4 regions of the Rhizobium sp. SVR5-2C genome follow, and region 4 is predicted to be linked to each of the others. Evidence: predicted binding sites of a transcription regulator. Region 4 holds the regulator's gene; each other region holds the start of a gene.
The links. Region 4 encodes PhoB, which activates phosphate uptake and scavenging genes when phosphate is short. Its sites were predicted from a motif close to TGTCATNNANCTGTCAT; they were not measured.

Region 1: the regulator PhoB is predicted to act here: its motif matches at 4,718-4,734, upstream of ACPYOI_RS01495 (LTA synthase family protein).
Region 2: the regulator PhoB is predicted to act here: its motif matches at 2,926-2,942, upstream of ACPYOI_RS10755 (DUF1045 domain-containing protein).
Region 3: the regulator PhoB is predicted to act here: its motif matches at 4,668-4,684, upstream of olsB (l-ornithine N(alpha)-acyltransferase).

The regions. Positions count from the first base shown of each region.
Region 1 is NZ_JBNDHT010000003.1:31,281-38,636, reverse strand. Features, by position in the region: gene ACPYOI_RS01515 (DUF2865 domain-containing protein) at 51-1,115, shown strand; gene bluB (5,6-dimethylbenzimidazole synthase) at 1,122-1,805, opposite strand; cobalamin riboswitch at 1,847-2,031, opposite strand; gene ACPYOI_RS01505 (TolB family protein) at 2,050-2,880, opposite strand; gene ACPYOI_RS01500 (NAD+ synthase) at 2,900-4,579, opposite strand; gene ACPYOI_RS01495 (LTA synthase family protein) at 4,742-6,664, shown strand; gene ACPYOI_RS01490 (DUF1003 domain-containing protein) at 6,744-7,277, shown strand; gene ACPYOI_RS01485 (adenylate/guanylate cyclase domain-containing protein) at 7,303-7,356, opposite strand, start outside.
Region 2 is NZ_JBNDHT010000028.1:41,976-49,331, reverse strand. Features, by position in the region: gene phnD (phosphonate ABC transporter substrate-binding protein) at 1-514, shown strand, start outside; gene phnE (phosphonate ABC transporter, permease protein PhnE) at 583-1,554, shown strand; gene phnE (phosphonate ABC transporter, permease protein PhnE) at 1,562-2,902, shown strand; gene ACPYOI_RS10755 (DUF1045 domain-containing protein) at 3,034-3,729, shown strand; gene ACPYOI_RS10750 (alpha-D-ribose 1-methylphosphonate 5-triphosphate diphosphatase) at 3,741-4,880, shown strand; gene phnN (phosphonate metabolism protein/1,5-bisphosphokinase (PRPP-forming) PhnN) at 4,877-5,476, shown strand; gene ACPYOI_RS10740 (GrpB family protein) at 5,493-5,999, shown strand; gene ACPYOI_RS10735 (DNA translocase FtsK) at 6,150-7,356, opposite strand, start outside.
Region 3 is NZ_JBNDHT010000018.1:24,979-32,334, reverse strand. Features, by position in the region: gene mutS (DNA mismatch repair protein MutS) at 1-1,287, opposite strand, end outside; gene ACPYOI_RS07645 (NADP-dependent malic enzyme) at 1,401-3,683, shown strand; gene olsB (l-ornithine N(alpha)-acyltransferase) at 3,744-4,619, opposite strand; gene ACPYOI_RS07635 (hybrid sensor histidine kinase/response regulator) at 4,722-6,959, opposite strand; gene lspA (signal peptidase II) at 7,015-7,356, opposite strand, start outside.
Region 4 is NZ_JBNDHT010000033.1:10,799-18,154, reverse strand. Features, by position in the region: gene pstA (phosphate ABC transporter permease PstA) at 1-1,285, shown strand, start outside; gene pstB (phosphate ABC transporter ATP-binding protein PstB) at 1,301-2,116, shown strand; gene phoU (phosphate signaling complex protein PhoU) at 2,159-2,872, shown strand; gene phoB (phosphate regulon transcriptional regulator PhoB) at 2,907-3,590, shown strand; gene ACPYOI_RS12090 (GcrA family cell cycle regulator) at 3,657-4,190, opposite strand; gene ACPYOI_RS12085 (acetylornithine transaminase) at 4,607-5,806, shown strand; gene argF (ornithine carbamoyltransferase) at 5,848-6,765, shown strand; gene ACPYOI_RS12075 (Hsp33 family molecular chaperone) at 6,860-7,356, shown strand, end outside.

The DNA of each region.
Region 1 (7,356 bases), on a different contig from region 4:
CGGCGAATGCTCCGCCGCGTACCGGCCTGGCTTGCTAGCGGGATGATACCGTGAAACGTCGAAACCTGACCCTTGCGCTTCTATTTACCCTCGCAGCTCCCGCGGCCGCGCAGACGAATGCGATCTGCCAGGACCTGCGCGCCCGCCTCGCCAATCTGCCGGAAATCACGACCAACAGCCCCGAGCTCAACCACCACTACGCCAGCGCAATTGCCGAGCAGAATCTCGAACTGCGCGATGTCCGCGAAGACATGCGCAGGTACGGCTGCTCTGTCGACAGCATGGTGGTGATCGGCGGCGAGAATGCGGACTACTGCAGCGAATTGGAGCAATCCGAAGCGCGCATGGTCGACAACATCCAGTATCTGCAGGACCGCAGCAACGACCTGCGCGAACGGGAAGGCGTGGACGATCGCGGACGCCGGGAGCTGATGGCGGCGCTTGAAGACAATGGCTGCAATGAGGTCGAGGAATATTGGCCCGACGATCAAGCCTATGCCCCCGCGCCGAGCCCCGAAGAGCAGACAATGCGCAGCGACACGTTCATCCCGCTCGGCGTGCCGCGCGGCGAGCCGATGGCGCAAGTCACCACCATGTGCGTGCGCACCTGCGACGGCGGCTTTTTCCCGATCACCACGAACGCAACCTCGGTCGATTTTGGACGCGACGCTGCGACATGCTCGAAAATGTGCCCGGGCATTGAAACCGAACTCTTCTACCAGGACATCGCGAACCCCGACGCCGCCAACATGATCTCGGCGTCGACCGGTGCGCCTTACAGCGCCATGCCGAATGCCTTCGCCTACAAGAAGCGCGCCCCCGGCGAAAAGTCGACCTGCTCTTGCAATCTGTCAGCCTACTACGACAACATCCGCAAGAACCAGGCGATCAGCGAGCCGCCGCAGAAAGGCTCGATCACGACTATCCGGTCGAAGCCGCCGGCGACCGCCGCCGCGACCCCGGAACCGGCGCCGCAACCCTCGGTGCCGGATCGCCCCTATGATCCCGCAAACAACAAGGTCCGTCAGGTCGGTCCGCAGTTCCTGGCTGGCGATCAGGGTGCGATCGACCTCAAGAGGCCCGCAACATCCGGCGCGCAGCCGCAACAGAACTGACGGGCGCTAGCGGTTGCCCCACCGGTCGGAGAAGATCAGTTCTTCCAGAGGCAGGCGCTGCCGCCAGCCTTTCACGGCGAGCTCCGGCTCCAGGTAAAGCTCGTCGACATAGCCTGCGCACAGCCACGCGATCACCTCGATATGCGCCGGGATACCGAGTATCTCCTTCAGGTCGCTCTCGTGGAAAATGCTCACCCAGCCGATACCGACGCCCTCCGCTCGGGCCGCGAGCCACAGGTTCTGGACCGCGCAGACCGTCGAGTAGGCGTCCATGCGTGGATTGTGGGTCCGTCCGAGCACCACGCTGCCGCCGCGTGTCGGATCGCAGGTCACGCAGATGCCGAGCGGCGCCCGCAAAATGCCTTCGAGCTTCAACGAGCGGTATTTGTCGCGGCGCTCCCCGTCGAACATCTCCGTCGCCTCGCGGTTTGCGCGGTCGAAGGCTTGCCACACCTGCTGCCGAACGGCCGGATCGCGCACCAGAATGAAGTTCCAGGGTTGCATGAAGCCGACGGAGGGCGCGTGGTGCGCTGCCTCCAGCAGGCGTCCCACAACATCGTCGGGCAAGGGATCGGGCAGAAACTGATCGCGCACGTCGCGGCGGGTCATGATCGCCCGATAAACCGCATCGCGTTCTTCACTATCAAAGGCAGACGCGCCCGCAAGCGCGCCGTCATTCAAGGGTCGCATCGTCAAATCCCCAACAACGCAACCGCCCGCCGTCCGCGCGGGTCAGTCTATCCTGTCAGGCCGGTCTTCTGACTTGGCGTCACCCGCTTGCCGCAGCCTTCCCGGCCCGAAAGCCAGTGGCAGTTTTGCAGCAAGCGTCAGCCTTACAGCGTTGGGCACGTTCCGGTCTCACACCGGATTCCCGATTCTCCTGCTTGAAGCAGGCACCTGACGGCAGTCTCTATCTCCCGGATTGCTGTCCCGATCAAGCCACCGGGAAATACCGCACATAGGCAAATTCATCACCTTCCGGTGACCAGCACGGCACATTGATCGTGCCCTGCCCGCCGAAGAGTTCGAAAAGCGTGGTCAGATTGCCGCCGTCCATGTCCATCAGCCGCAGCCGCACATGAAGATCGCGCGGATGGTCGAAGACATCAGGATCGTAGGACAGGATCAGCACCTTGTCGTTCTTGGGCGACGGATGCGCAAACCAGTTGCCGTAATTGTCATGCGTCACCTGCTGGAGACCCGTTCCGTCCGGATGGATGCGCCAGATCTGCATGAGCCCGGTACGGCTGGAATTGAAATAGATCCACTGTCTGTCGGCCGACCAGTCGGGGCCGTCATTGCGCCCCTCGCCATGCGTCAGGCGCGTTTCCTCGCGACCATCTACGGAAATCGTGTAGATGTCGAAAACCTGGTCGCGGATACCGCAATAAGCGACATGCCGGCCATCGGGCGACCAGCCGTGCCAGTAGGAGGGCAGGTTCTGCGTGACCTGACGCGGCGTGCCGCCAGCCGCAGGCAGGACGTAGATGCATGACTTGCCGTATTCCGTCTTGTCCGAGATGGCGATCATCGTGCCATCCGCGGAGATGCCGTGATCGTTGTTGCAGGCGACTGCAAAACCGGTATCGACCTTCTCCAGCCCGCCAGCTCCATCCGGCCTCTGCCGATAAAGCAGCCCATCGCCATTGACCAGCAGATAGCCGCCATCCGGCGAAAAATTCGGCGCCTCGATCAGCTGATCCGTTTGAAAGACAACCCGGCTTTTACCGGTGCGGATGTTGTAGATCTCGACCGAACTGCGCATACATCCTCCCGGATTCTTGTTACCGGTCCCTGAACCGGTTGGTGATCGGATAGCGGCGATCACGTCCGAAATTCTTCTTGGTGATCTTCACGCCCGGAGCCGATTGGCGGCGCTTGTATTCGGCGAGATAGAGCAGGTGCTCGATGCGGTGGATGGTCTCGACGTCGTGTCCGCGCGCGACGATCTCCCGCACCGCCATCTCCTTTTCAACCAGGCATTCGAGAATGTCGTCGAGCACGGGATAAGGCGGCAGCGAATCCTGGTCCGTCTGGTCGGGACGAAGCTCGGCGGACGGCGCCTTGTCGATGATGTTCTGCGGGATCACCACGCCCGAAGGACCCAGCGCATCCGGCGGCACGTGGCTGTTGCGCCAGCGCGCCAGCGCATAGACCTGCATCTTGTAGAGGTCCTTGATCGGATTGAAGCCGCCGTTCATGTCGCCGTAGAGGGTCGCATAGCCGACCGACATTTCCGACTTGTTGCCGGTCGTGACGACCATCGAGCCGAACTTGTTGGAGATCGCCATCAGGATCGTGCCACGTGCACGGCTCTGCAGGTTTTCCTCGGTGATGCCGCTATCCGTACCTTCGAAGAGTTCCGACAGCGCCGCGGTAAAGCCCTTCACCGGCTCCTCGATCGGCACGATGTCATAACGGCAACCAAGCGCCTTGGCGCAATCCGCCGCATCCTTCAGCGAATCGGCAGAGGTGTAACGGTAAGGCAGCATGACCGTGCGGACGCGCTCCTCGCCGAGCGCATCGACCGCAATCGCTGCGCAGATGGCCGAGTCGATCCCGCCCGACAGGCCAAGCACGACGTTCTTGAAGCCATTTTTGTTCACGTAGTCGCGAAACCCGAGCAGGCAGGCACGATAATCGGCCTCGTCGAGTTCGGGAATGCGCGACATCGGACCCTCGGCGCAGCGCCATCCGTCCTCGCCGCGCCTCCAAGTGGTGACGGCCAATGCCGTTTCGAACTGGCTCATCTGGAAGGCGAGCGTCTTGTCGCCGTTGAAGGCGAAGCTCGCGCCGTCGAAGACGAGCTCGTCTTGGCCGCCGAGCTGATTGGCGAAGATCAGCGGCAGGCCCGTTTCGATCACCTGCTTCAGCGCCACCTGATGGCGCACGTCGACCTTGCCGCGATAGTAGGGCGAGCCGTTCGGGACGAGCAAGATTTCCGCGCCGCTTTCGGCGAGCGTTTCGCACACGCCGAGATCGTTCCAGATCTCCTCGCAGATCGGCACGCCGAGACGCACGCCGCGGAAATTGACTGGTCCCGGCATCGTTCCTTCCGAAAAGACGCGCTTTTCGTCGAATTCACCGTAGTTCGGCAGGTCGACCTTGTCCCGCAGTACCAGGATCTTGCCGCCGTCGAGAACCGCGATGGAATTGTGGCGCCCGGTCTCGCCCTGCCGCGGGAAGCCGACGATGACGCCTGGCCCGCCGTCCGCGGTGTCGGCCGCGAGGTCTTCGACCGCCTTCTGGCAGGCTCTCAAGAATGCCGGCTTCAGCACCAGGTCTTCCGGCGGATAGCCGGAAATGAAAAGCTCCGTCAAAAGCAAGAGATGCGCGCCCTGGCGGGCCGCGTCGGCGCGTGCTTCGCGGGCTTTGGCAAGGTTTCCGGCCACATCCCCGACCGTCGGGTTCAACTGGGCAACGGCAATGTGGAGCGTATTCAAAGGCGCGTTTTCTTGTGTCATGTCATTCATTTAGCGCGCACCGGCTGCCGCTGCAATCGCCGTGCCATGAAAAGCCGCGGACTAAGTCGGGCAAAAAAGCGAAACCATTGCGGAACGTCAGGGTTCATCTACCGTTCATGACGGACATGTGACATTGAGATGAAGCTTTTATGACATTGGAGTCTGACGTTGATCGCGTTGGTATTGAAGTCCGCGCAGGCACGAAGAGTTGCTGGTTTCGGGTCGAGCGTGCAATCTCCCACAGCACGCGCGGCGATCGGCATAGCATTTTCCCTATCCGTTGCCCTCCTCAGCACGATTAGCGTCGAATGGATCGCCCGCGGCACGCTCACCGATGTCGGCGAATTCCTGACATCGACAGCCCGGCCCGGCATGACGACGGTCGCCATGCTGGCGATCGTGATGCTGACCCTCGATGCCGCATTCGGACGGCGCTACCAGTCCGTATTCATCCTGGTACCGCTTATCGTGATCCCTGCTTTCGTCTCCAACCAGAAGCAGCACTTTCTCTCCGATCCGTTCTATCCGTCGGACGTGCTCTTCACCCGGCAGATCATGGAGTTGCTGCCGGTGATGGTGCGCGACAGACCGTGGATGGCCGTAGCGCTCGTCATCGGCCTTGCGCTTTCCGTTGCGGGTCTCTTCCTGACATGGCGTTATGCCTGGCGTAACTTCCCGAAGCTCTCCGCGCAGGCACGCTTGCGGCGCCTCTGCCTCGGGGTGCCTGTCATCGCCGCCTTCTGCTCGCTGATGGACTATTCGCAGTATTCCTATATCCGCGACCGCCTGCAGGTCGTGCCGATCATGTGGGACCAGAAGGAGAACTACCGCAACAACGGCTTCATCCTGGCCTTCCTCTTCAATGTCCCAATGGCGGATGTCGCCGTCCCGGCCGGTCTCAACGCCGAGGCGCTCGACGCGATCCCCGCGCGCAATTTCGGCTACCTGGCCGGCCCGCGGGAAAAGCCGGACGTCATCATGCTGATGAGCGAGTCGTTCTGGGACCCCACGCGGCTCACGAACGTTTCCTTCAGCGCCGATCCGATGCCGAATATCCGTGCCATGCAGTCCGGGCACGTGTTTTCGCCGGAGTTCGGCGGCATGACCGCCAATGTCGAGTTTGAAGCACTGACCGGCTTTTCGAACGCGTTCCTGCCCTATGGCAGCATCCCCTATCAGCAGTATCTCCGCCACGACGTCCCGTCACTTGCGACGTTCTTCCGCGGGCAAGGCTACACGGCGCGGGCACTGCATCCCTACAGTGGCTGGTTCTGGAACCGCAATCAGGTTTACAAGGATTTCGGTTTCGAGGAATTCCGCACCGAAGAGACGATGCCGCCGATGGAAAAGCGCGGCCTCTTTGCCTCCGACGACTCCCTGATGAAGGAGATCATGCGCGAGGGCGACGGCCTCGATCAGCCATTCTTCTTCTTCGCAGTCACCCTGCAGGGGCATGGGCCCTATGAGCCGGGCCGCTATGCGCGCAACACGATCGACATCCACGGAAACATCCCCGACGCCGACCGCGCGACGCTTGCGACCTATACGCAGGGCGTGAAGGAAGCTGACGACAGTCTGAAGAAGCTGATGGACTGGGCGTCGAAGCGAAATCGCGAAACGATCATCGTCCTCTGGGGAGACCATCTGCCACCGCTCGGCAACACCTACATGAGCGCCGGCTACATGCCGGATATGGTGGCCACACGCAGGGCTTCGCTCGACGTCATGAAGCGCGAACATGAAACGCCGCTGGTCATCTGGTCCAACAGGAAAGGCGTCAAGGAGAATGTCGGCACGATCAGCCCCTCGCTGATCCCCTATAATCTCCTCAAGTTCGCCGGTTTCGAGCACCCCTTCTACACAGGCCTCCTCGGGCGCGTGCAGAAGAAATACAACATCATAGACCGCTACCAGCTCGCGACACGTGACAACAAGGTGACGCCGGACTGGGTGCTCGATCAGAAGAAGCTCGATCCGCTGGTGCGCGACTACCGCTACCTGCAGCACGACATCATGTTCGGCAAGGCGCGGACGCTGGAGCGTTTCTTCCCGCAGTACGACCTGCTAGCAAGCAGGGGCTCGTGACGGTCTGAAACCGGCCGCATTGCAATTTGGCCGCGAGGTATAATACTGGCTCCAAAACGATCACGTATCGGAGCCAGGCATGCATAATTTCTCGGATTTCGTTCACCTGCATTTCGACAAGCCAATCGAGGACCTCGGCGATATCGAAAAGCGAATTCTCAAGAGGGCGCACGAGCGCAAGATCATCTCTACGGATGTCAACGCGGTTATTGCGGCTGAGGCATCTTTCGGGGAACGCGTCGCCGACGGCATCGCAAGGGTCGGCGGCTCATGGTCCTTTATCATCTGCTTCCTTGCCTTCCTGGCGATCTGGACCGTGATCAACACGATCATTCTCGTGACGGGCGCCTTTGATCCCTACCCCTTCGTCTTCCTGAACCTGATTCTTTCCATGCTCGCCGCCATCCAGGCGCCGATCATCATGATGTCGCAGAACCGGCAAGCCGAGCGCGACCGCTTCGAGGCGGCCAAGGATTACGAGGTGAACCTCAAATCCGAATTGGAGGTTCTGTCGCTGCACCAGAAGATCGACATGCGCGTTCTGACCGAGATCGCCGCGTTGCGGGAAGACGTCCAGCACCTGAACGCTGCGCTGGCGGCGAAAGGGGCTTGAACCGCTCGACCCTGGCTGACGAAGTTCAATCCTCCGGCAGCGTGAAGACCGCGCAGGGTTCGGCAATGCCGCGCAACAA
Region 2 (7,356 bases), on a different contig from region 4:
CCAGGACGCCAAGGGCAAGAAGCTTGGCTACGCCGATCCGGACTCCACCTCGGGTTACCTCGTTCCGCTGACGCAGATCCCGAAGACCACGGGCGAGCCGAACGACAAGTTCTTCGCCTCCACGCAGTTTAACGGCGGTCACGAAAACAATCTGCTCGCTGCTTATGACGGCAAGGTCGACGTTGCGGTCGATGACTCCTCGGGCCTCGGCGACTTCATGGACGGCTACACCTCCGGCACGTTCCGCAAGGAAGTCGACAAGGGCGCTGTCGACCCGAACAAGCTGGTTGAAGTATGGCGTTCGCCGCTGATCCCGAACGGCCCGCTCGTCGTTCGCAACGCTCTCGGCGCTGAATGGCAGACCAAGCTCACGGACTTCTTCCTGAAGCTTCCGGAAAAGGATGCCAAGTGCTTCTCCGCTCTCGAAGGCGGCGACTTCAAGGGCTACTCCAAGGTTACCCCGGACTTCTATAACGCTGTTATCGACGTTCGTAAGGCTGCCATCGGCGGCTGATCGACCAGTATGAATGCGGGGCGGCCAGTCGTGGCCGCCCTTTTTCTTGCGAGCGAGCGGAAGATGCCATGACCTTTGCCGATCCCCATTCCGACATGCGAGGCGCTCAACCAAGCGCCAAGGACATCGGCGACGCCTGGAGCAAGATGGTGGCGCGCCGCCGTCTCTACACGGGTCTCGGCCTGCTCGTTCTGTTCGTCGCCTTCGTGGCTTCCGTCCGCTTCGCCGACGAGAGCAATGCCGGGCATTTCTTCGAGCGCCTGCCGCATCTCTTCGACTTCCTGAACTGGCTCATTCCGAAGGACTGGGACGATGTCTGGCGCGCGCTTTTCGACATAGCGAGCCCCAACGACAAGGGTGGCGAGGAATTCAACTTCGCCAAAGGCCGTGTCTATGTCTGGGGCGACTTCTATATTCCCGAATACTTCGAGCTGATGATCACCACGATCAACGTCGCGCTCGTTTCCACGCTGATCGGATTCATTTTCGCCACGCCGCTTAGCTTCATCGCCGCACGCAACATGACGCCTTCCTGGCTGCCGCGCATCGCGACCAAGCGCGTCATGGAATTCCTGCGCGCCTTTCCGGAAATCGTCATTGCCGGTCTTTTCGCGGCAATCCTTTCGATCGGCTCGATCTCGGCGATCATTGCGGTCAGTTTGCACACGATCGGTGCGCTCGGAAAACTCTTCTACGAGGTCGTCGAGAACATCGACATGAAGCCGGATGAAGGCATGAAGGCGGTGGGCGCCAACTGGTTCGAGCGCGTGCGCTTCGGTGCCATGCCCCAGGTCATGCCGAACTTCGCCTCCTATGCGCTGCTGCGCCTCGAGATCAATGTGCGCGCCTCGACGATCATCGGCGCCGTTGGCGGCGGCGGTATCGGCGAGGAGCTGAAACTTTCGATCTCGCGCGGGTTCGGCGCAAAGACCGTCGCTCTCGTTCTGCTGCTCTTCGTGACCATCGTCGCCGTCGACCAGTTCTCCGCCTGGCTCCGCCGCCGTCTCGTCGGCGAGCACGCTTTCCTCCTGCAACATTGAGGCTGCCATGACGGTGATCGACGCAAACCGTATGCACGAGATCGAAACGCGGTACCCGGAGGTTCTCCATCGCTCCTTCCGGCAACGTTTCGGCGGCTTGATGCTTTTCATCGGAGCGCTGCTCTACAGCATCTACGCGGTCTGGTTCTTTGATCTGCCGAAGATGATCGCCGAAGCCCATTGGGAGCGTGTCGGGATCTACCTCAGCCAGTGGGTGAGCTACGATGTTCAGCCGGAATTCCGCATTTCCGGCGACAAGATCACCATCAAATACCCGCGCTTCTCGCCGCTTGGTGACGATCCGCATCCCGATTGGGTCGTGAACAATCCCGACGGCAGCCTTACTGTTTCCGTCAGCGGCACCAGCCGTACGGTCACGATCTCCAAGACCCAGACGATCATCGCGGCGCACGGGATCACCGTTCCGGTCGACTTTACCGGTGGTGCTCTGAAGGTCGAAGGAGAGATCCCGTCATGGATGACGGTCTATGATGACAACGTTCTTGCAGACCTGGGGTTTGCCGGTGAAGTCAGCATCTCGGCCGACCGCGTGAAGGTTCGCAAACGCTTCCTCGGTTGGGCGAACTTCGTGTTCGACACGCACTCACCCTTCTTCGACAAGCCGGCGAGCGAGGTGATCGGCCTCATCATTTCTGGTCCGCGGATCGATCCCGAGCAGTCCAACCTGTCGCTCGCCTTCGACAACATCTGGAACAACAGCGCATGGCAGCACGGCGACGTCTGGACCAAGCTCTTCCAGACCATCGTCATGGCGTTTCTGGGCACTCTGCTTGGCGCTGTAGCGGCCTTCCCGCTTGCCTTCCTCGCAGCGCGCAACATCACGCCGAGCCGCGCGCTCAATCAGGTTCTGAAGCGCTTCTTCGACTTCCTGCGCTCGGTCGACATGTTGATCTGGGCGCTCTTCCTGACCCGTGCCTTTGGTCCCGGGCCACTTGCCGGCAGTGGTGCGATCTTCCTCACGGAGACCGGCACGCTCGGCAAGCTCTACTCCGAAGGCCTCGAAAACATCGACAACAAGCCGCGCGAAGGCGTGCGCTCGACCGGGGCCTCCACTGTGCTGGAGCACCGCTACGGCGTTGTCCCGCAGATCATCCCCGTCATCGTCAGCCAGACGCTCTACCAGTGGGAATCGAATGTGCGCGGCGCGACGATCATTGGCGCAGTCGGCGCCGGCGGCATCGGTCTCAAGCTCTGGGAAGCGATGCGCACCAACGCCAACTGGGAAAACGTCGCCTACATGGTGATCCTCATCCTGATCGTCATCTTCTTGTTCGATGGCGCCTCGAATGCGCTCCGCCATCGTCTGATGGGCACGAAGACGCCTTAAAAAAGATGTTGGCGCCACCGCGCCATCATCATTCTGTCATGGAAATCTTTTAGCCGGGAGCCTGCTTGCGGGGCGCTGCCAAATCGCTGACATTGCGGCTCCCGACTTGAACATATTTTCAGGACAAGACCTTGCGTTACGCACTCTATTTCACGCCGCCGAAGGACGATCCCCTGACCGGTGCGGCTTCGATCTGGCTCGGTCGCGATGCATTTACCGGCCAAACTTATCCGGCTTCTGAAGAAGAAGGGATGCCAGCCGCCGAACAGTTCGAGCTGACGGCGGACCCCCGCCGCTACGGCTTTCATGCGACGATCAAGGCACCTTTTGCACTTGCCTCCTCGGTAACCGAAAAAGACTTCATGGCTGTCGTCGAAGATTTCGCCGCCCGCACGCCGGCGTTTGAAATTCCTGAACTCATCCTCGGTCAACTCGGCCGGTTCTTTGCGCTCGTCCCGGGTTCTCCGCATACGCCGCTTCAGGATTTCGCTGCAAGCGTGGTAAAATCGTTCGAGCCGTTTCGGGCATCCCTTTCTGAAGCCGACATTGCCAGGAGGAATCCGGAAAAGCTGACGGAAAGCCAGCGCGCCAACCTCATGCGGTGGGGTTATCCCTATGTAATGGAGGACTTCGGTTTCCACATGACGCTGACGGGGCAGGTACCAGAAGAGCGCTCGACGCTGATGAGATCGATCCTGGAAAGACGTTTTGCCGCCTTCACGGGCCGGCCGCTTTCCATTTCCAGCCTTACGGTCTTCACTGAGGAAGAGCGGGGCGGGCCGTTTAAAATTCATTCCTGGCTGCCGCTTGCCGGCGCCGAACGTTGAAAGTCGACGATATGACCAGAGAGACTGTCCTTTCCAACGCACGCATCGTCCTTGAGGACGAGATCGTCGACGGCTCGCTTTTGATCCGCGACGGCAAGATTGCCGATATTTCTGAAGGCAATTCGGCAATCGGAGAGGATTTCGAAGGCGATTACCTGATCCCCGGCCTTGTCGAACTTCATACCGACCACCTCGAGGGCCATTATTCGCCGCGCCCGGGCCTGCGCTGGAACAAGACGGCTGCCATCCAGGCCCATGACGCCCAGATCGTCACTTCAGGCATCACGACGGTGTTCGACTGCCTGCGCATGGGCGCGGACGAAGACGGCGGTTTCGAGCATGGTGAAATGCGCGACATGGCCGACGCCATTCAGAAGGCCGAGGAGCAAGGCCGGCTTCGCGCTGAACACCTGATCCACCTGCGCTGCGAGGTTTCGGCCGATAACGTGCTGGAACATTTCGTCGACTTCGAAAATGATCCCTACGTCCGCCTCGTATCGCTGATGGACCATGCGCCGGGCCAGCGCCAGTTCCAGACGATGGACCAGTACATCTTCTACTACCAGAAGAAGCGCGGCCTTTCGGACGAACAGTTCGCACGGTTCATCGAGAAGCGCCTCGGCGAATCGGCACGCAATTCGACTCCGCACCGCACCGCGATTGCAGAGGTCTGCAAGGAGCGCGGGATAACTGTTGCGAGCCACGACGACGCAACGCTTGCCCATGTCGACGAGGCGATCGAAAACGGCGTGCGCCTTGCGGAGTTCCCGACGAGCTTCGATGCCGCCAAGGCATCGCACGAGCATGGCATGAGCGTGCTGATGGGCGCCCCGAACATCGTTCGCGGCAAGTCGCATTCCGGCAATATAGCCGCCCGTGATCTCGCCGAGCGCGGTGTGCTCGACGTGCTCTCCTCCGACTACGTGCCGCTCAGCCTGCTGTACGCACCTTTCATTCTCGCCGACGAAGTCGAGGCGATCTCGCTGCCGAAGGCAATCGCCATGGTGACGGCAACGCCGGCGCGCACGGTGAGCCTCAACGATCGTGGCCGTATCGAGACCGGCCTGCGTGCCGATCTGGTCCGCGTTTTCCGCGATGAAGGTGTGCCGGTTACCCGTTCGGTGTGGCGTGAAGGACGCCGGGTCGCATGATCCCCTCGCACGAACCCCACGCAGTACCCGGCACCGAACACGGCATCATGGTTGTCGTCGTCGGGCCGAGCGGCGCCGGCAAGGACACGCTGATGGCGCTGGCGGCCAAGCATTTTTCAGGCCGCGCCGACGTACACTTCGTCCGCCGTGTCATCACCCGAGACGGCGGCGCAGGCGGCGAGGGCCATCTCTCCGTTTCCGATGCCGGGTTCGCCTCGATGGAGCAATCCGGCAGCTTTGCCGTATGGTGGGAAGCGCACGGCTTGAAATACGGCATTCCCGCGGAGGTTTCCGTTGCGCTGGGCAAGGGCCATCTGGTGATCGCCAATGGCTCCCGCTCTGCACTTCACCACTTCAAGGCCGTTTTCCCGCGGCTTAAGGTCATCAACGTGACGGCCCGCCCGGACGTTCTGGCTGCCCGTCTCGAGACCCGCGGGCGCGAGACCCATGAGGACATCATGGCTCGCCTGGCGCGCGGCCCACTGACCGTACGCGGCGACTACAACGTGACCGAACTGGACAACAGCGGCTCGCTTGAAGAGGCCGAGCGCAAGATCCTTGATGTGATCAACGAGTTCCTGAAGGAAGTGCACTAATCAGATCGGGAGGAGCATGCGCGCCATTAAAGTGGTGGATTACGATCCGTCCTGGCCGCTGCTCTTTGCCGAGATGCGCGCGGAGGTCTCTGATCGGCTCGGCGATCTCCTGCTCCGTGTCGAACATATCGGCAGCACCGCGGTGCCCGGTCTTGCCGCCAAGCCGAAGATCGATCTCGATGCCGTGATGGTTTCCGATGCCGTTCTGCCCGCAGCAATCGAACGAGTGCAAATGGGGGATTTCGCCTTTCACGGCGATCTGCACGGCGCTGGCCGCTGGGCTTTCACGCGGGACCGTGAGGGATATGGATTTCGGCTCTATCTTTGCGGGCCGGACAACGTGGCGCATCGGGAGAGGATTTTGTTTCGCGATTACCTGCGAGCGCATCCCGGGAGGGCAGCGGAGTATGCGGCACTGAAACGGCAGTTGGCGACCGAGGCCAACGGCGACTGGGATTTCTATACGGGCGGAAAAGGCGAGTTTGTCGTGGAAACTGTGCGGCTGGCTGAGCTCAAACTTTAGACGTCGCGGAGCTTGGCCCCCTCACCCTGCCCTCTCCCCTTGGGGAGAGGGGGATGTCGAGTATGCCGCAAGTCCCTTCTCCCCAGCGGGGAGAAGGTGGCCCGAAGGGTCGGATGAGGGGGCCAGGTCCTCGACGAATCCGTTATCGCTCTACTCGCCATCTCCTCGCCCCGAAACGATCTCGCGCTTGCCGACGTGGTTTGCAGGGCCCACGAGGCCTTCCTTCTCCATGCGCTCGACAAGCGAAGCGGCGCGATTGTAGCCGATGCCGAGGCGGCGCTGGATGTAGGAGGTCGAGCACTTCTTGTCGCGCAGCACGACCTTGACCGCCTGCTGGTAGAGCTCATCGCCATCTTCCGAGCCCATTGCGCTCTTGTCGAAGACGGCACCGTCTTCGACCTCGTCCTCTTCCTCTTCGTCGGCCGTGACGGTCTCGAGATATTCCGGACGGCCCTGGGTCTTCAGATGTGCGACGACCTTTTCGACTTCGTGGTCGGAGACGAACGGCCCATGGACACGGGAAACCCTGCCGCCCCCCTGCATGTGCAGCATGTCGCCCTGGCCGAGCAACTGCTCGGCGCCCTGTTCGCCAAGGATCGTGCGGCTGTCGATCTTCGATGTCACTTGGAAGGAGATGCGGGTCGGGAAATTGGCCTTGATCGTGCCGGTGATGACGTCAACGGACGGACGCTGCGTCGCCATGATCAGATGAATGCCAGCAGCGCGCGCCATCTGGGCAAGCCGCTGGATTGCGCCTTCGATCTCCTTGCCCGCGACCATCATCAGGTCGGCCATCTCGTCGACGATGACGACGATGTAGGGCATCGGCGTCAGGTCCATTTCCTGCTGTTCTTCGATCGGCGCGCCCGTGCTTCTGTCGAAGCCGGTCTGGACCATGATGTGGATCGTCTCGCCCTTTTCGCGGGCCTGGGCCACACGGCCGTTGTAGCCGTCGATATTGCGCACGCCGAGACGCGACATCTTGCGATACCGCTCCTCCATCTCGCGCACGGCCCATTTGAGGGCCATGACGGCCTTCTTCGGATCGGTGACGACAGGCGTCAGCAGGTGGGGGATGCCGTCATAGACGGAAAGCTCCAGCATCTTCGGATCGACCATGATCAACCGGCACTGCTCCGGCGTCATGCGGTAGAGCAGCGAAAGGATCATCGTGTTGATGGCGACGGATTTGCCGGAGCCGGTGGTGCCGGCGACCAACAGGTGCGGCATCTTCGCCAGCTCCGCGATCACCGGCTCGCCGCCGATCGTCTTGCCGAGACCAAGGGCGAGCTTGTAGCCGCTCTTCTCGAAATCGGGACTTTCGATCATCTCGCGGAAGTAGACCGTTTCGCGCACC
Region 3 (7,356 bases), on a different contig from region 4:
CAGGCCGGAAAGCGCCTTGCCGAGTTCTTCCGGGAGAAGCGCAGTGCCAAGCAGTCCGGCCACGTCGGCGGCGGCACCCAGTCCCTGCCGGATCGCCCAGAGATCGCGAGGACCGCCTCGATCGAGCGCCAGGCGGGAGAGTGCGCGCGGCATATCCGGCACATGCTTCAGTGCGTCGCGCAGATCGCCGCAGAGCGACGGCTCCTCCATGAGGAAGCCGATCGAGTCCAATCGCTCGTTGATATGGGAAGGATCGGTCAGCGGCGACATCAGCCGCTCGGCGAGCAGGCGAGCTCCTCCGCCGGTGACGGTCCGGTCGATTGCCTTCAAGAGCGAGCCGTTCCGGTCGCCCGACAGCGTGCGGGCAAGCTCCAGATTGGCCCGGGTCGCGGGATCGATGAAAAGCGTCGAGGCGCCGCTCTCCCGCTCCGGCTTGCCTAGGGGCGGGCGTTCCGCGATCTGCGTCTTTTCGACGTAGGCGACGGCCGCCGCCGCGGCGGCGAGCTCGGCGCGGGAGAAGGTGCCGAAACCGTCGAGCGTGGAGACGCCGAAGTAGCGGGCGATGCGGCTCTCCGCCGTGGCGCTGTCGAAGAGAACCGCCGGCTGCGGCACGGCCGTGCGACCGAGCACGTCGAAGACCGGCTTCAGCTCGGCATCGTGGAAGATCGTATCGGGCAGGATCAGTTCGCGCGGATCGATGCGCAGGATATCTGCGAGCAGTCGCGAGCTTTCCGTCTCTGCAAGGCGGAAAACACCGGTCGATATGTCGATCCAGGCAAGCGCCATCACCGGCTCGGATGTGCCGCGAATCCGGGTAAGCGCCATCAGATAGTTCGATTCCGAGGGCGAAAGCAGCTTTTCCTCGGTGATCGTGCCCGGTGTGACGAGTCGGATGACATCGCGTTTGACGACGGATTTCGAGCCGCGCTTCTTCGCCTCCGCCGGGTCTTCCACCTGTTCACAAACAGCGACGCGGAAACCGAGCGCGATTAGCTTTTGCAGATAGTCGTCTGCCGCATGCACCGGCACGCCGCACATTGGGATATCCTGCCCCATGTGCTGACCCCGTTTCGTCAGCGTGATGCCGAGTGCGCGCGAGGCCTCCAGCGCATCCTCGAAGAACAGCTCGTAGAAATCGCCCATACGATAGAAGAGCAGCGAACCGGGATTGTTCGCCTTGATCTCGATGTACTGTTCCATCATCGGCGTTGCCGACGCGCGGCTTTCTTCCGTGGCAAGCTCGGCCGCGGTGAAGGCTTCGTTTCCGATGTCTATTCGTGCGTTCACGGGGTTGCAGTTTTTCCCAAAAAAACAGGTGCCAACCCTATCCGCGCGCCGCTATAGATGACAACAGCTATTCAGGAAGGGCAACGCGTCGCCCACAAGACGTTGGAGGAGAAATGGCAGATACCGAGAAGAAAGACCGTCCGATCCGTACGGTCAGCGACAATGAAGCGCTCGAATTTCACGCCATGGGGCGGCCCGGGAAGCTGGAAATCAACCCGACCAAGCCGATGGCGACGCAACGCGATCTTTCGCTTGCCTATTCGCCGGGCGTCGCAGTGCCGGTCAAGGCGATCGCTGCCGACCCGGGTACGGCTTATGACTATACGACACGCGGCAATATGGTCGCCGTCATCTCCAACGGCACGGCGATTCTCGGTCTCGGCAACCTCGGGGCGCTTGCCTCGAAGCCGGTGATGGAAGGCAAGTCCGTTCTGTTCAAGCGCTTCGCCGATGTCGATTCGATCGACCTCGAAATCGACACGGAAAATGTCGACGAGTTCATCAATTGCGTGCGCTTCCTCGGCCCCTCCTTCGGCGGCATCAATCTGGAGGATATCAAGGCTCCCGACTGCTTCATCATCGAGCAGCGGCTGCGCGAGTTGATGGATATCCCTGTCTTTCACGACGACCAGCATGGAACGGCGATCATTGCGGCCGCCGGCCTCATCAATGCGCTGGAGCTGACCGGACGAGACCTGAAGACGACGAAACTCGTCTGCAACGGCGCCGGGGCCGCGGCAATCGCCTGCGTTGAACTCATCAAGGCGATGGGCTTCAATCCGGAGAACGTCATTCTCGTCGATACCAAGGGCGTGATCTATCAGGGCCGCACCGAGGGCATGAACCAGTGGAAGTCGGCGCACGCGGCCAAGACCAAGGCGCGCACTCTGGAGCAAGCCATGAAGGGTGCGGATGTCGTTTTCGGCCTGTCCCAGAAGGGTGCTTTTACGGAAGACATGATCCGCTCGATGGCGGAACGGCCGATCATCTTTGCGATGGCCAATCCCGATCCGGAAATCACGCCGGAAGAGGTCGCTCGCATCCGCGATGATGCCATCATGGCGACGGGGCGCTCCGACTACCCGAACCAGGTGAACAACGTTCTCGGCTTCCCTTACATCTTCCGCGGTGCGCTCGACGTGCGGGCAACGACGATCAACGACGAGATGAAGATCGCTGCCGTCGAAGCACTTGCCGCTCTGGCGCGCGAGGATGTGCCGGACGACGTCGTTGCCGCTTACCAGGGCAACCGGCCGCGCTTCGGAGCGCAGTATATCATTCCGGTTCCCTTCGATCCGCGCTTGATCTCGGCGATCCCGGCGGCGGTGGCGGAGGCTGCGATCAAAAGCGGTGTCGCCCGCAAGGCGATCACCGACATGGCCGGCTATCGGCGCGAGCTTTCGGCCCGGCGCGATCCGATCGCCTCGACGCTCGCGAGCCTCTATGAGCGGGTTCGCCGGCGCCCGAAGCGCATCGTCTTCGCCGAGGCAGAAGAGGAGCAGGTCCTGCGCGCGGCGATGTCTTATGCCAACCAGGAGCTCGGCACCGCAATCCTTCTCGGCCGCGAAGACCTGATAAGGGCAACAGCGGAGCGTGCCGGCATCGACCTTAACCGGCCGGGCCTCGAGATCGTCAACGCACGCATTTCGACCCGTGGCGAAGTCTATATCGATTATTTGTATGCACGATTGCAGCGGGACGGTTATCTCCACCGTGATGTGACACGCCTCATCCATAACGACCGCAATCATTTCGCCGCCTGCATGGTCGCGCTCGGCGATGCGGATGGCATGGTCACGGGCCTCACCCGCAACTATTCGACGGCGCTGGAAGACGTGCGCCGCTGCATCGATGAGAAGCCGGGCCACCGCGTGATTGGCGTTTCGCTGGTGCTTGCGCGCGGCCGCACGGTCTTTGTTGCCGATACCGCGGTTCACGACATGCCGACCGCCGAGGCACTCGCGGATATTGCCGAGGAAGCGGCAGGTCTTGCACGCCGCATGGGTTATCACCCGCGCGTTGCGCTGCTCGCCTATTCGAGCTTTGGCCATCCTTCGGGTGAACGCTCGGAGCGCATACGCGAGGCGGTGAAGATCCTCGATAAGCGTCGCGTCGATTTCGAATACGACGGCGAGATGGCGGCTGATGTGGCGTTGAACCGCAGGGTAATGGACCAATACCCGTTCTGCCGCCTGTCTGCGCCGGCAAACGTGCTGGTCATGCCAGCCTTCCACTCGGCCTCGATCTCCACGAAGATGCTGCAGGAGCTTGGCGGATCGACGGTCATCGGCCCGATCCTGGTCGGCCTCGACAAGGCCGTTCAGATCACCTCGATGGGGGCCAAGGATTCCGACATCGTCAATATGGCCGCGATTGCAGCTTACTCGGCAGGGTGATCCCAACAAAAAGCCCGCCTCGAGCTTTCGAGGCGGGCTTTTGATTGAACTTCCAGGAAATCAGCTTGCGAAACGGCCGGCGTCGGCGCCGTAGTAGTTCAGATAGCGATCTGAAATGCTCGCGATCGGCAGCACGATCAGCACATCCGTCGTGTTGAAAGCATGGTCGACAACAGCCGTCGACCCGACCATGGCGCCGAGGCGAAGATATCCTTTGATGAGCGGCGGAAGCGCCATCAGGGCTTTCTTCGGGTTGACGGCTTCCTGCGGCATCAGATCCATGTCGCGCGCCAGATGCGGCAGCGCGCTGACTGCCCATTCGCCCTTGGCAAGAACGGTATGGTGCAGGAAGGAAAGCGCCAGCGCGTGGCTCTCCGGATAGACGCCGGGGAAGGAGGCGCAACCGAACATGGCGCTCATGCCGTGCTTCAGCGCGTAAGCCCAGTTACCCTGCCACAGAAGTTCGACCGTGCGCTTCGTGCGGTATTCCGGCAGCACGCAGGAGCGGCCGAGCTCCATGAAACGCTTGTCCGGATGGCGTGCGAGAAGCTCGTCGATCGCGAATTCGGAAGCCGAGTAAAAACCGCCATTCGCCATGGCTACGTCCTGGCGCAGCAGGCGGTAGGTGCCGACGATCTGGTCTTCCGTATCGCCTTCTATCGAGTTGTCGAGAACAAGAAGGTGATCGCAGAAGGCGTCGTAAGCGTCGAAATCGCGTTCGCGGCGCATGGCTTCCGGCGGGAGCTGTGCCTGCATTTCCTGAACGAAAACCCGGTAGCGCACATGCTGTGCCGCATCGATCTCGCGCGCGTTGCGGGCGAGGCGGGTTTCGAGGTTGCCGATGCGGCCCATGACGTCGCCTTCCTTTGGCGCAACAGGCGTTGCAGGCGGAGCAGCCTCCGCCGTCGTGTCGCGATTAAGGATGTCGATAGACATGCTGATTCTCCGGTTGCCGGCTCATGGCGTGTCATAAAACACTTCTATGCGACAGGAAAGTGACATGGAGTTTACGGAAAAACGCCGTTTTTGTCACCCCGCTCAGAGCGCTTCGGCGCGGCGAGCGGAAAGGGCTGCGACGGCATGGATTTCCGTCAATAGCCGGATTGGGTCGACAGGTTTCAGCATCACACGATTTGCACCGGCCAGTAGTACCTGGCGGCGCGACTCATCCCGGCTATCGGCAGTCAGCACGATCACCGGCACCGGAACGACCTGCAGCCGCCGTTCGTGACCGCGCAACCGGCCGATCATTTCAACGCCTTCGCCGCCGGGCATCGTGAGATCGCTGATGATAATGTCCGGCCGGGTGCTGCCTTCGGCAAGGGCGCAGTCGAGCAGCGTTTCGAAATCTTCGACGTGGTGAACGCGGTGTCCGCCCTTTTCCAGCATGGCACGGATGAGCATCGCATTGATCGGATCGTCCTCGCCGAACAGGACACTCAGCCCTCCTTGCATATTCGGCTCGGGAAGGGCAGCCGCGAAGCCGGGCTGGTTGTCGTTCAGCGCGTCGCGTTTCTCCATTCCGCGCATGCGGCCACGCAGTACGTCGATCAGTGATTGCTCACGAAGCGGCCGGATGAGCCAGGCATCGAAAAGATCAAGCGGGTGGGCGTTGCGCTCTTCCGGGTTGACGAGAAGGGTCTTGCGCAGACCGAGATCAGCAATTTCGACACGGTCGGCGAGGTGCCTGGTAAATTCGGCAGACATGCGGTGATCGACAATAATGTCTGTCGGGCGGTGGCCTCTCGCGGCAATCGCGAGAAGCGTTTGCCGCGCCTCTTCGCCATCGCCCACTAAATGACATTCGCCGCCAAGCGCGACGATCGTCTCGGCGATGGCGGCGCGCGCCGCACCGGCTGGCGCCAGAAGCAGGACAATATTGCCGGCAAGCAGCAATTTGCGCCGGCCACGGCCGTCTTCCGGGATGCCGGCGGGAAAGCGGATCGTGAATTCACTGCCCTTGCCCTTTTCGCTGGCGACAGTGAGCGTTCCTCCGAACTCACGCATGATGCGGGCGGAAATGGTTAGGCCGAGCCCGGTGCCGGCGCTTTTTTCCATCAAGGTTCCTCCCTGCTCGAACTCACCGAAGATCCGCGCCTGCTCGTCCGCCGTCATACCGGGACCGCTGTCCGACACGGTGATCGCCAGGTCGTCGCCATCCAAGGACACGCGGATGAAAACGCCACCGGCCTGAGTAAATTTCACTGCATTGCCGATGACGTTGAAAAGCACCTGGCGCAGCCGGGCAGGGTCGAAACTCATGAATTCCGGCACGTCGGAGGAAACCGTCGCGCCAATCTCGATGCCCTTCTCATGGGCGCGGTGGGCCAGCATCTCGACGACGCTTTCGAGAAGCTGCCGCAGCGATTCGCTACGAGGACGAAGCTGGAAGCGGCCGACCTCGATGGTTGAGAAGTCGAGGAGGTCTTCCACGAGCTGGACCAGCGCATGACCGGACTGGCGGATGCCGCCAACATAGTTCTGCTGCTCCTGGGTCATCTGGGCTTGCTCCAGCAGGTGCGTCATCCCGAGAATGCCCGATAGCGGCGTTCTGATTTCATGGCTGACGGTCGCAAGCAGGCGGGATTTGGCGGCGCTGTTATATTCGGCCTTTTGGCGTGCCTCCTCGCGTGCCTGCGTAGAAAGGCGCTCCGCAGTCACGTCGCGGGCGACACTTTGAATCAGCAGGCGGCCGTCTGCGGGATCGCGCGTGACAACGTCATGCCAGACAAAGACGCGCTGTCCTTCCGGCGTCGAAATCTCGACATCGAAGCGATGCGGATCGGCGCTCGGGCGAAAGGCGATGCCGATTTCCTCGCATGTCTGTCCTTTAGGCTTCGGACGTCCTGTCAGGCGGCAAAAAGTGGCGTTGGCGCCGACGATCCGCCGGTCGATCGTGCGGGTTACGGTGATATCGCCAAGTGCATCGTGAACATTGGCGAAGAGCTCCGCGGCATGGCTTGCCGGCAGCGGATTGCCGCTCCCTTGCCGGGGCTTTGTCCGGCGGCCTGCCGCGTAGCCGAAGAGCGCCATAGCGAGGACGGCGAGGCCGATGGCGAACAGTTCGAGCCCACCAGCCTGCCCGAGCATGAGCAGCGCGATAGCCACGCAAAAGCCGAAGCCACCGAGCCAGTAGGAGAGAAGGATGCGGAGCGGCCGCCTTCGGTTTGCAGTCACAGGCCATGCAGCAGCATTTGCTGCCCGCGGATCATGCGGCTTGGCAGCAGCGTCAAATGCGGCGGCAAGTCGTTCCTGCATCTGAGCCAGACTGTGCATAATCGCTGGCTAACATAGTCGCCGTTCCGAATGCCTTCAGGAAAAGCGTAAAGTTTTAGCCTTTCGCCTTTTTCGGCTGCAGAAGCTCGTCCAGGATGACGCAGCCGGCGCCAACCGTGATGAAACTGTCGGCAAGGTTGAAGACCGCGAAGGACCAAGTCTGGGTGTGAAAGAGAATGTAATCGATCACGTGCCCGTAAAGAAAGCGGTCGATCAGATTGCCAAGCGCGCCGGCAATAATCAGCGCAAAGCCTGTATGCGCGATCCATCGATCGTTCGAGGTGCGATGCCAGAGCCAGATGACGAACGCAACGATGATGAGCCGCATGCCGACGATGAACCAGCCGTCCATTCCCGACAGCATCGAAAAGGCGACGCCGAGATTGTAGGTGCGGTA
Region 4 (7,356 bases):
TTCGAAAGCACCCGAGCGCCGCGATATAGGCATCAAGCGCCGCTATGCCGCGGAGCGCCGTTTTAGGGCCTATGGTATTGCCGCGATCTCCTTCGGTCTGATTTTCCTGGCGATCCTGCTGTCGACGGTTGTTCGCAACGGCTACACGGCCTTCCAGCAGACGGCGATCACGCTGCCGGTCGAATTTACCGAGAAGACCATCGATCCGAGCAACAAGCGCGCTACCGATCCGTCAGTGCTGATCGCGGCAAACTACGGGGCGCTGCTGCGCGATGCGATTGTCAAGCAGCTGAAGCTCAACCCTTCCAGCCGTCCGGACGTCCGTGACGCGACGGCCATGCTTTCCAAGGGCGCGCCGATCCAACTGCGCGACACGGTCGTCGCCGATCCGTCGCTCATTGGCAAGACCGTCAACGTCACGGTTCTGGCTGATGCCAATGTCGATAGCGCCAACAAGGGGCAGATCGATCTCTCTGTTGATGAGAAAAACCGCAAGGTGAACGACAAGCAAGTCGGCTGGATGAACGAACTGAAGGCAAGCGGTGCGCTTTTCAAGAAGTTCAATACCGGCCTTTTCACCAACGGCAATTCCAGCCGCCCGGAAGCTGCCGGCCTCGGCGTGGCTCTGGTCGGCTCGCTCTACCTGATGTTGATCGTTCTGGTTCTTTCGCTGCCGATCGGCGTTGCCGCCTCGATCTACCTTGAGGAATTCGCCACCAAGAACAAGGTGACGGATCTGATCGAGGTGAACATCAATAACCTCGCGGCCGTGCCGTCGATCGTTTATGGGCTGCTCGGCCTCTCCGTCTTCATCAATTTCGCCGGCCTGCCGCGTTCGGCTTCGCTGGTTGGCGGCCTGGTGCTGTCGCTGATGACCTTGCCGACGATCATCATCGCCACCCGTGCCGCGCTGCGCGCCGTGCCGCCGTCGATCCGCGCGGCTGCTCTTGGCCTCGGCGCCTCGAAGATGCAGATGGTGTTCCACCACGTCCTGCCGCTGGCGATGCCCGGCATCCTGACCGGCACGATCATCGGCCTGGCGCACGCGCTTGGCGAAACGGCGCCGCTTCTCCTGATCGGCATGGTCGCCTTCGTTGCAAGTGCGCCGGCCACCCCGCTCGATCCGTCCACGGCGCTGCCGGTGCAGGTCTATATGTGGGCCAACGAAGCAGAACGCGCCTTCGTCGAACGCACCTCTGGTGCCATCATCGTCTTGCTCCTGTTCCTGATTGTCATGAACTTTGGAGCCATTCTCTTGCGCCGTCGCTTTGAGCGTCGCTGGTAAACGGAGTACATATTCATGAACATGTTAACCGAAGCAGCAGTTGAGAAGGCTCTGGACAAACGAATGAATACGATCCCGTACAAGATGATCGGCCAGGACGTCTCGGTTTACTATGGCGACAAGCGTGCGCTTTTCGACGTGAAGCTGAACATCCGCGAAAACACCGTTACCGCACTCATCGGCCCGTCCGGCTGCGGGAAGTCCACCTTCTTGCGCAGTCTCAACCGTATGAATGATACGATCGACAACTGCCGCGTTACCGGCAAAATCACTCTCGACGGCGACGATATCTACGATCCGGATATCGACGTCGTCGAACTTCGTGCTCGCGTCGGCATGGTCTTCCAGAAGCCGAACCCTTTCCCGAAGTCGATCTATGAGAACGTCGCCTACGGTCCGCGCATCCATGGTCTTGCGAAGTCGAAGGCCGATCTGGACCAGATCGTTGAACACAGCCTGCAGCGCGCCGGCCTTTGGAACGAAGTCAAGGATCGCCTGCACGAAACCGGCACCGGGCTGTCCGGCGGCCAGCAGCAGCGCCTCTGCATTGCCCGCGCCGTTGCCGTCAGCCCCGAAGTCATTCTGATGGACGAGCCGTGCTCGGCGCTCGATCCGATCGCCACCGCGAAGGTCGAAGAGCTGATCCATGAGCTGCGCGAGAATTTCACGATCGTCATCGTGACGCACTCCATGCAGCAGGCTGCCCGTGTTTCGCAGCGAACCGCTATGTTTCACCTCGGCAATCTCGTCGAGGAGAATGATACCGACAAGATGTTCACCAATCCGGACGATCAGCGCACCCAGGACTACATCATGGGCCGCTTCGGCTGATCTTTGGCGTCAGAAATGTAGAGACAATCAAGGACGTTCCCCATGGCATCGACACATATTTTTTCTGCGTACGACGACGATCTCAAATTCCTGTCCCGCCGCATCTCGGAGATGGGCGGACTTGCCGAACAGATGGTATCGGACGCTGTCCGAGCGCTGGTGAATAGCGATACCGCCTTGGCGCAGAAGGTCATCTCGGACGACGTGATCCTCGACCATGCCGAGCGCGAGATCGGCGAAAAGGCGGTGGTCACGATTGCACGCCGGCAGCCGATGGCTTCCGACCTTCGCGAAATCATGGGCTCGATTCGCATCGCGGCTGATCTCGAGCGCGTCGGCGATCTCGGCAAGAACACTGCCAAGCGTGTCATCGCCGTTCAGAGCGCCGGCGTTCCGCGAAAGCTCGCGCGCGGCCTGGAGCACCTTTCCGAACTGGCGCTCGTCCAGCTCAAGGAAGTGCTCGACGTCTACACGAGCCGAGCGGCCGACAAGGCCAAGTCGATCCGCGAGCGCGATGAAGAAATCGATGCGATGTACACTTCGCTGTTTCGCGAGCTTTTGACATACATGATGGAGGATCCGCGCAACATCACCAGTTGCACGCATCTTCTCTTCTGCGCGAAGAATATCGAACGCATCGGTGACCACGCCACCAATATTGCCGAAACCATTTATTACATGGCGACCGGTGCCCAGCCGGAAGGCGAGCGTCCGAAGGACGATACCGCCAACACCGTCGGCGCGGTAACGGAATAACCTCCGAATCCGGCCCCCAGGAGACAGTAATCGAATGATCCCGAGAGTTGCAGTCGTTGAAGACGAAGAGGCACTCAGCGTGCTCCTTCGCTATAATCTTGAAGCCGAAGGTTTTGAAGTTGATACCATCCTGCGTGGTGACGAGGCCGAGATACGCCTTCAGGAACGGACGCCGGACATTCTGATCCTGGATTGGATGCTGCCGGGCGTGTCCGGCATAGAGCTCTGCCGCCGCCTTCGGATGCGGCCGGAGACCGAGCGTCTGCCGATCATCATGCTGACAGCCCGCGGCGAGGAGAGCGAGCGCGTGCGCGGTCTTTCGACCGGAGCTGACGACTATGTCGTCAAGCCGTTCTCGACACCTGAACTCGTTGCCCGCGTCAAGGCGATGCTGCGCCGCGCCAAGCCCGAGGTCCTCTCCACGGTCCTGAAATGCGGTGACATAGAGCTCGACCGCGAGACCCATCGTGTTCATCGCAAGAGCCGCGAAGTCCGGCTCGGCCCGACCGAATTCCGCCTGTTGGAGTTCCTGATGTCGTCGCCCGGCCGCGTTTTCTCGCGCTCCCAGCTTCTGGACGGCGTCTGGGGCCACGACATCTACGTCGACGAGCGCACGGTCGATGTCCATGTCGGTCGCCTGCGCAAGGCGCTGAACTTCTCCAACATGCAGGATGTCATCCGCACGGTCCGCGGCGCTGGATATTCGATGGAAGCCTGATTGCCGCTCCCATGAGGAAATAAAAAACGGGCCGCGAGGCCCGTTATTTTTTGTCTCTTATCCGGCTTAGTTTGCGCGGGCGGCTGCCCGGCGGCGCTCGTTGACCGGCTGATAAGCCAGGCGTTGATGGTAGCTGCAATAGGGAGAAGAGTCGTTGCTTTCGCAGCCGCAGAAATGGAAATCATCCTTCAGCGGATCGCCGACCGGCCACTTGCAGGTGCGTTCAGTAAGCTCGGTCAGGCCAAGACGGCGGGAAATCGGTACGACCACGTTCGCGGCCGGACGATATTCCATTTCCGCCATCAGGTCGACTTCGATCTCTTCCTTGAGCATCGTCGCGCCCAACTGGCGCGTGACCGTGCGGGTTGCAATCCGCGAGGCATAGTTCGGCGCGCGGGGAGCCGAGGTATTGCGCTTCGGCGCGCGCACCGTCGTCGCAGTGCCGCCGGCTTTGGCGCGGCCGGGAAGGCTAAGCCTGTGGACCTTGCCGATGACTGCGTTTCTGCTCACGCCGCCGAGCTGTGCGGCGATCTGGCTCGCGCTCAGCCCTTCGGACCAAAGCTTCTTGAGTTTTTCGACACGCTCGTCTGTCCAGTTCATGCCCTGTCTCCGATTAGCGTTGTGAAGGCAGAATCCCTCACCATTGCCTCGGATGTGTCCGAAGCAGGAAACGCTTGACTAATTTTGGTGACTAGTTCCGCCGCATGCAGTCTAGTAATTGAGTTTTAACCTAGTGTGAGGCTGACTCCGTGACAAGAGTCGCGGGAATCCGGATGAATCGAATTTCAAGTTTTCCCCAACTTGCTGGCCGTGCGAGTCATTTCTGCAACATTAGCTGTTAATAAAATAAGTTCCTTTGGCTTTATGTTGCAGCACGCGGTAAACTCGCAGTTTGTTGACATTGCAGTGCGAAAAGTAAATAGTGTCACTCGCCGCCGAAAGGCGGCATTTTTAATTTTTTGGACCCGGTTTTTAGCCGGAGTCCGGTTGCCCCAACCTCGACAGGAGACCGCGCCATGGCTGAAGCCGCGCCGCTATATGACACCTATTCTCGTGCCCCTCTGCGGTTCGAGCGAGGTGAGGGCGTCTGGCTGATAACCGAAAGCGGCGAACGTTATCTGGACTTTGGGGCAGGCGTTGCCGTGACGTCGGTCGGCCACAGCAATCCGCACGTCGTCCAGGCTTTGAAGGCGCAGGCCGACAAGGTCTGGCACCTATCGAACATCTATGAAATTCCCGGGCAGGAAGCGCTTGCAAAGCGGCTGACGGACGTCACTTTCGCCGATAAGGTGTTCTTCACCAATTCAGGGGCAGAGGCGCTCGAATGCGCGATCAAAACGGCGCGCCGATATCAGTATTCCAAGGGCCATCCCGAGCGCTTCCATATCATTACCTTTGAAGGTGCCTTCCATGGCCGCACGCTGGCGACGATCGCTGCTGGCGGCCAGGAGAAGTATCTGGAGGGTTTTGGCCCGAAGTCGCCGGGCTTCGACCAGGTTCCCTTTGGCGATATCGAGGCAGTCCGAGCCGCCATCACGGACGCGACCGCCGGCATCCTCATCGAGCCGGTACAGGGCGAAGGCGGCATCCGCCCGGCGACCAACGAGTTCATGAGGGCGCTGCGCCAGATTTGCGACGAGAAGGGCCTGCTGCTGATCCTGGACGAGGTTCAGACCGGTGTCGGCCGTACGGGCAAGCTGTTTGCCTACGAATGGTCCGGCGTCACACCGGACATCATGGCGGTCGCAAAGGGTATCGGCGGCGGCTTCCCGCTTGGCGCCTGCCTTGCGACGGCGGAGGCAGCCTCCGGCATGAAGGTCGGCACCCACGGCTCCACCTACGGCGGCAATCCGCTTGCGATGGCGGTCGGCAGCGCAGTGCTCGACGTCATTCTTGCCGAGGGCTTCCTTGAGCACGTGCGTGAGGTGGCGCTCGTCTTCCGCCAGGGCCTTGCCTCGCTCAAGGATCGCTATCCGGACGTGATTGAGGATGTGCGCGGCGAGGGCCTGTTGCTTGGGGTCAAGGCAGCGGTTCCATCATCCGAACTGCTGCAGGCTATTCGCGCCGCTCGTCTGCTTGGGGTTCCGGCGGGCGACAACGTTATCCGCCTGCTTCCGCCACTCGTCGTCACGGCGGAGGAGGCTCGCGAAGGGCTTTCTCGCCTCGAGCGTGCTGCAGAAAGCATTCGCGCGCAGAAGACCAAGAAGACGGCTTGAATGGACGGACGCTCCTTGCGGAGCAGACAGGTAAGAACGAAATGGCTTCCCCCAAACACTTTCTCGATCTCTCGGCGGTAACCGCATCCGATCTCAGGGTCATCATGAACGACGCGATCGCGCGTAAGCAGGCTTTCAAGGCCGGAAAGGGCGACAGGCCGCTTGCCGGCAAGATGCTGGCGATGATCTTCGAAAAGCCTTCCACCCGCACCCGCGTATCCTTTGATGTCGGCATGCGCCAGCTCGGCGGCGAGACGCTTTTCCTCTCCGGCACCGAAATGCAGCTCGGCCGCGCCGAGACGATCGGCGATACGGCCAAAGTGCTTTCGCGTTATGTCGACGCGATCATGATCCGCACGACGGAGCACAGCCGCATGCTGGAGCTTGCCGAACATGCGACGGTCCCCGTCATCAATGCGCTGACGGACGATACCCATCCCTGCCAGGTCATGGCCGATGTCATGACATTCGAGGAGCATCGCGGCCCCATCAAGGGCAAGACGGTTGCCTGGACCGGCGACGGCAACAATGTCCTGCATTCCTTGGTCGAAGGTGCCGCCCGCTTCGGCTACCGGATGAACATGGCCGTGCCTCTTGGTTCCGAGCCAAAGGATCACTATCTAAACTGGGCCCGCAACGAGGGTGCCCAGATCGTGCTCGGTCATGACGCCGACCGCGCGGTCGAGGGAGCCGATTGCGTGGTGACCGATACCTGGGTTTCCATGAATCAGGAACATCGGGCCCGTGGTCACAACGTCTTCCAGCCTTATCAGGTCAATCAGGCTTTGATGGCGAAGGCCGGCAAGGATGCATTGTTCATGCATTGCCTGCCCGCCCATCGCGGTGAGGAAGTGACGAACGAGGTGATCGACGGTCCGCAATCCGTCGTCTTCGATGAAGCGGAAAACCGCCTTCATGCGCAGAAGTCGATTCTTGCATGGTGCCTGGGCGCGATCTGAACCATACTACGCGCTGTGCTTGGCCTCATGGCCTCGTGGCTGCGCGAGCGGAAAGGCTTTCTAGTCTGCCGCTCTGACGACTAGGAGTAAGACCATGTCCGATACTGCAAGCGCTCTCGGCGATTTCGACTTCGCCGGCGATGATCACGTTGTTCCGTTTCAGGTAGAGGGCCTCGACGTGCGCGGCCGCGCCGTGCAACTCGGCCCCATGCTGGATGCGATCCTTGAGCGCCACGAATATCCCGCTCCCGTCGCCCGGCTTCTGGCCGAAGTCATCGCGCTGACGGTGCTCCTCGGCACGTCCCTTAAGTTTGAGGGCAAATTCACGGTGCAGACGAAGGGCGATGGCCCGGTCGATCTCCTCGTCGCCGACTTCTCGACGCCGGAGGATGTTCGCGCCTATGCTCGCTTCGATCAGGCTTTGCTCGAAAAGGCAGTCGCCGCAGGCGAGACCGAGCCGGAACAGTTGCTCGGTAAAGGCGTGCTCGCCTTCACGATCGATCAGGGCAAATTCACCCAGCCGTATCAGGGCATCGTGCCGCTCAACGGTACCTCGCTGGAGGATATCGCCGGCACCTATTTCCGTCAGTC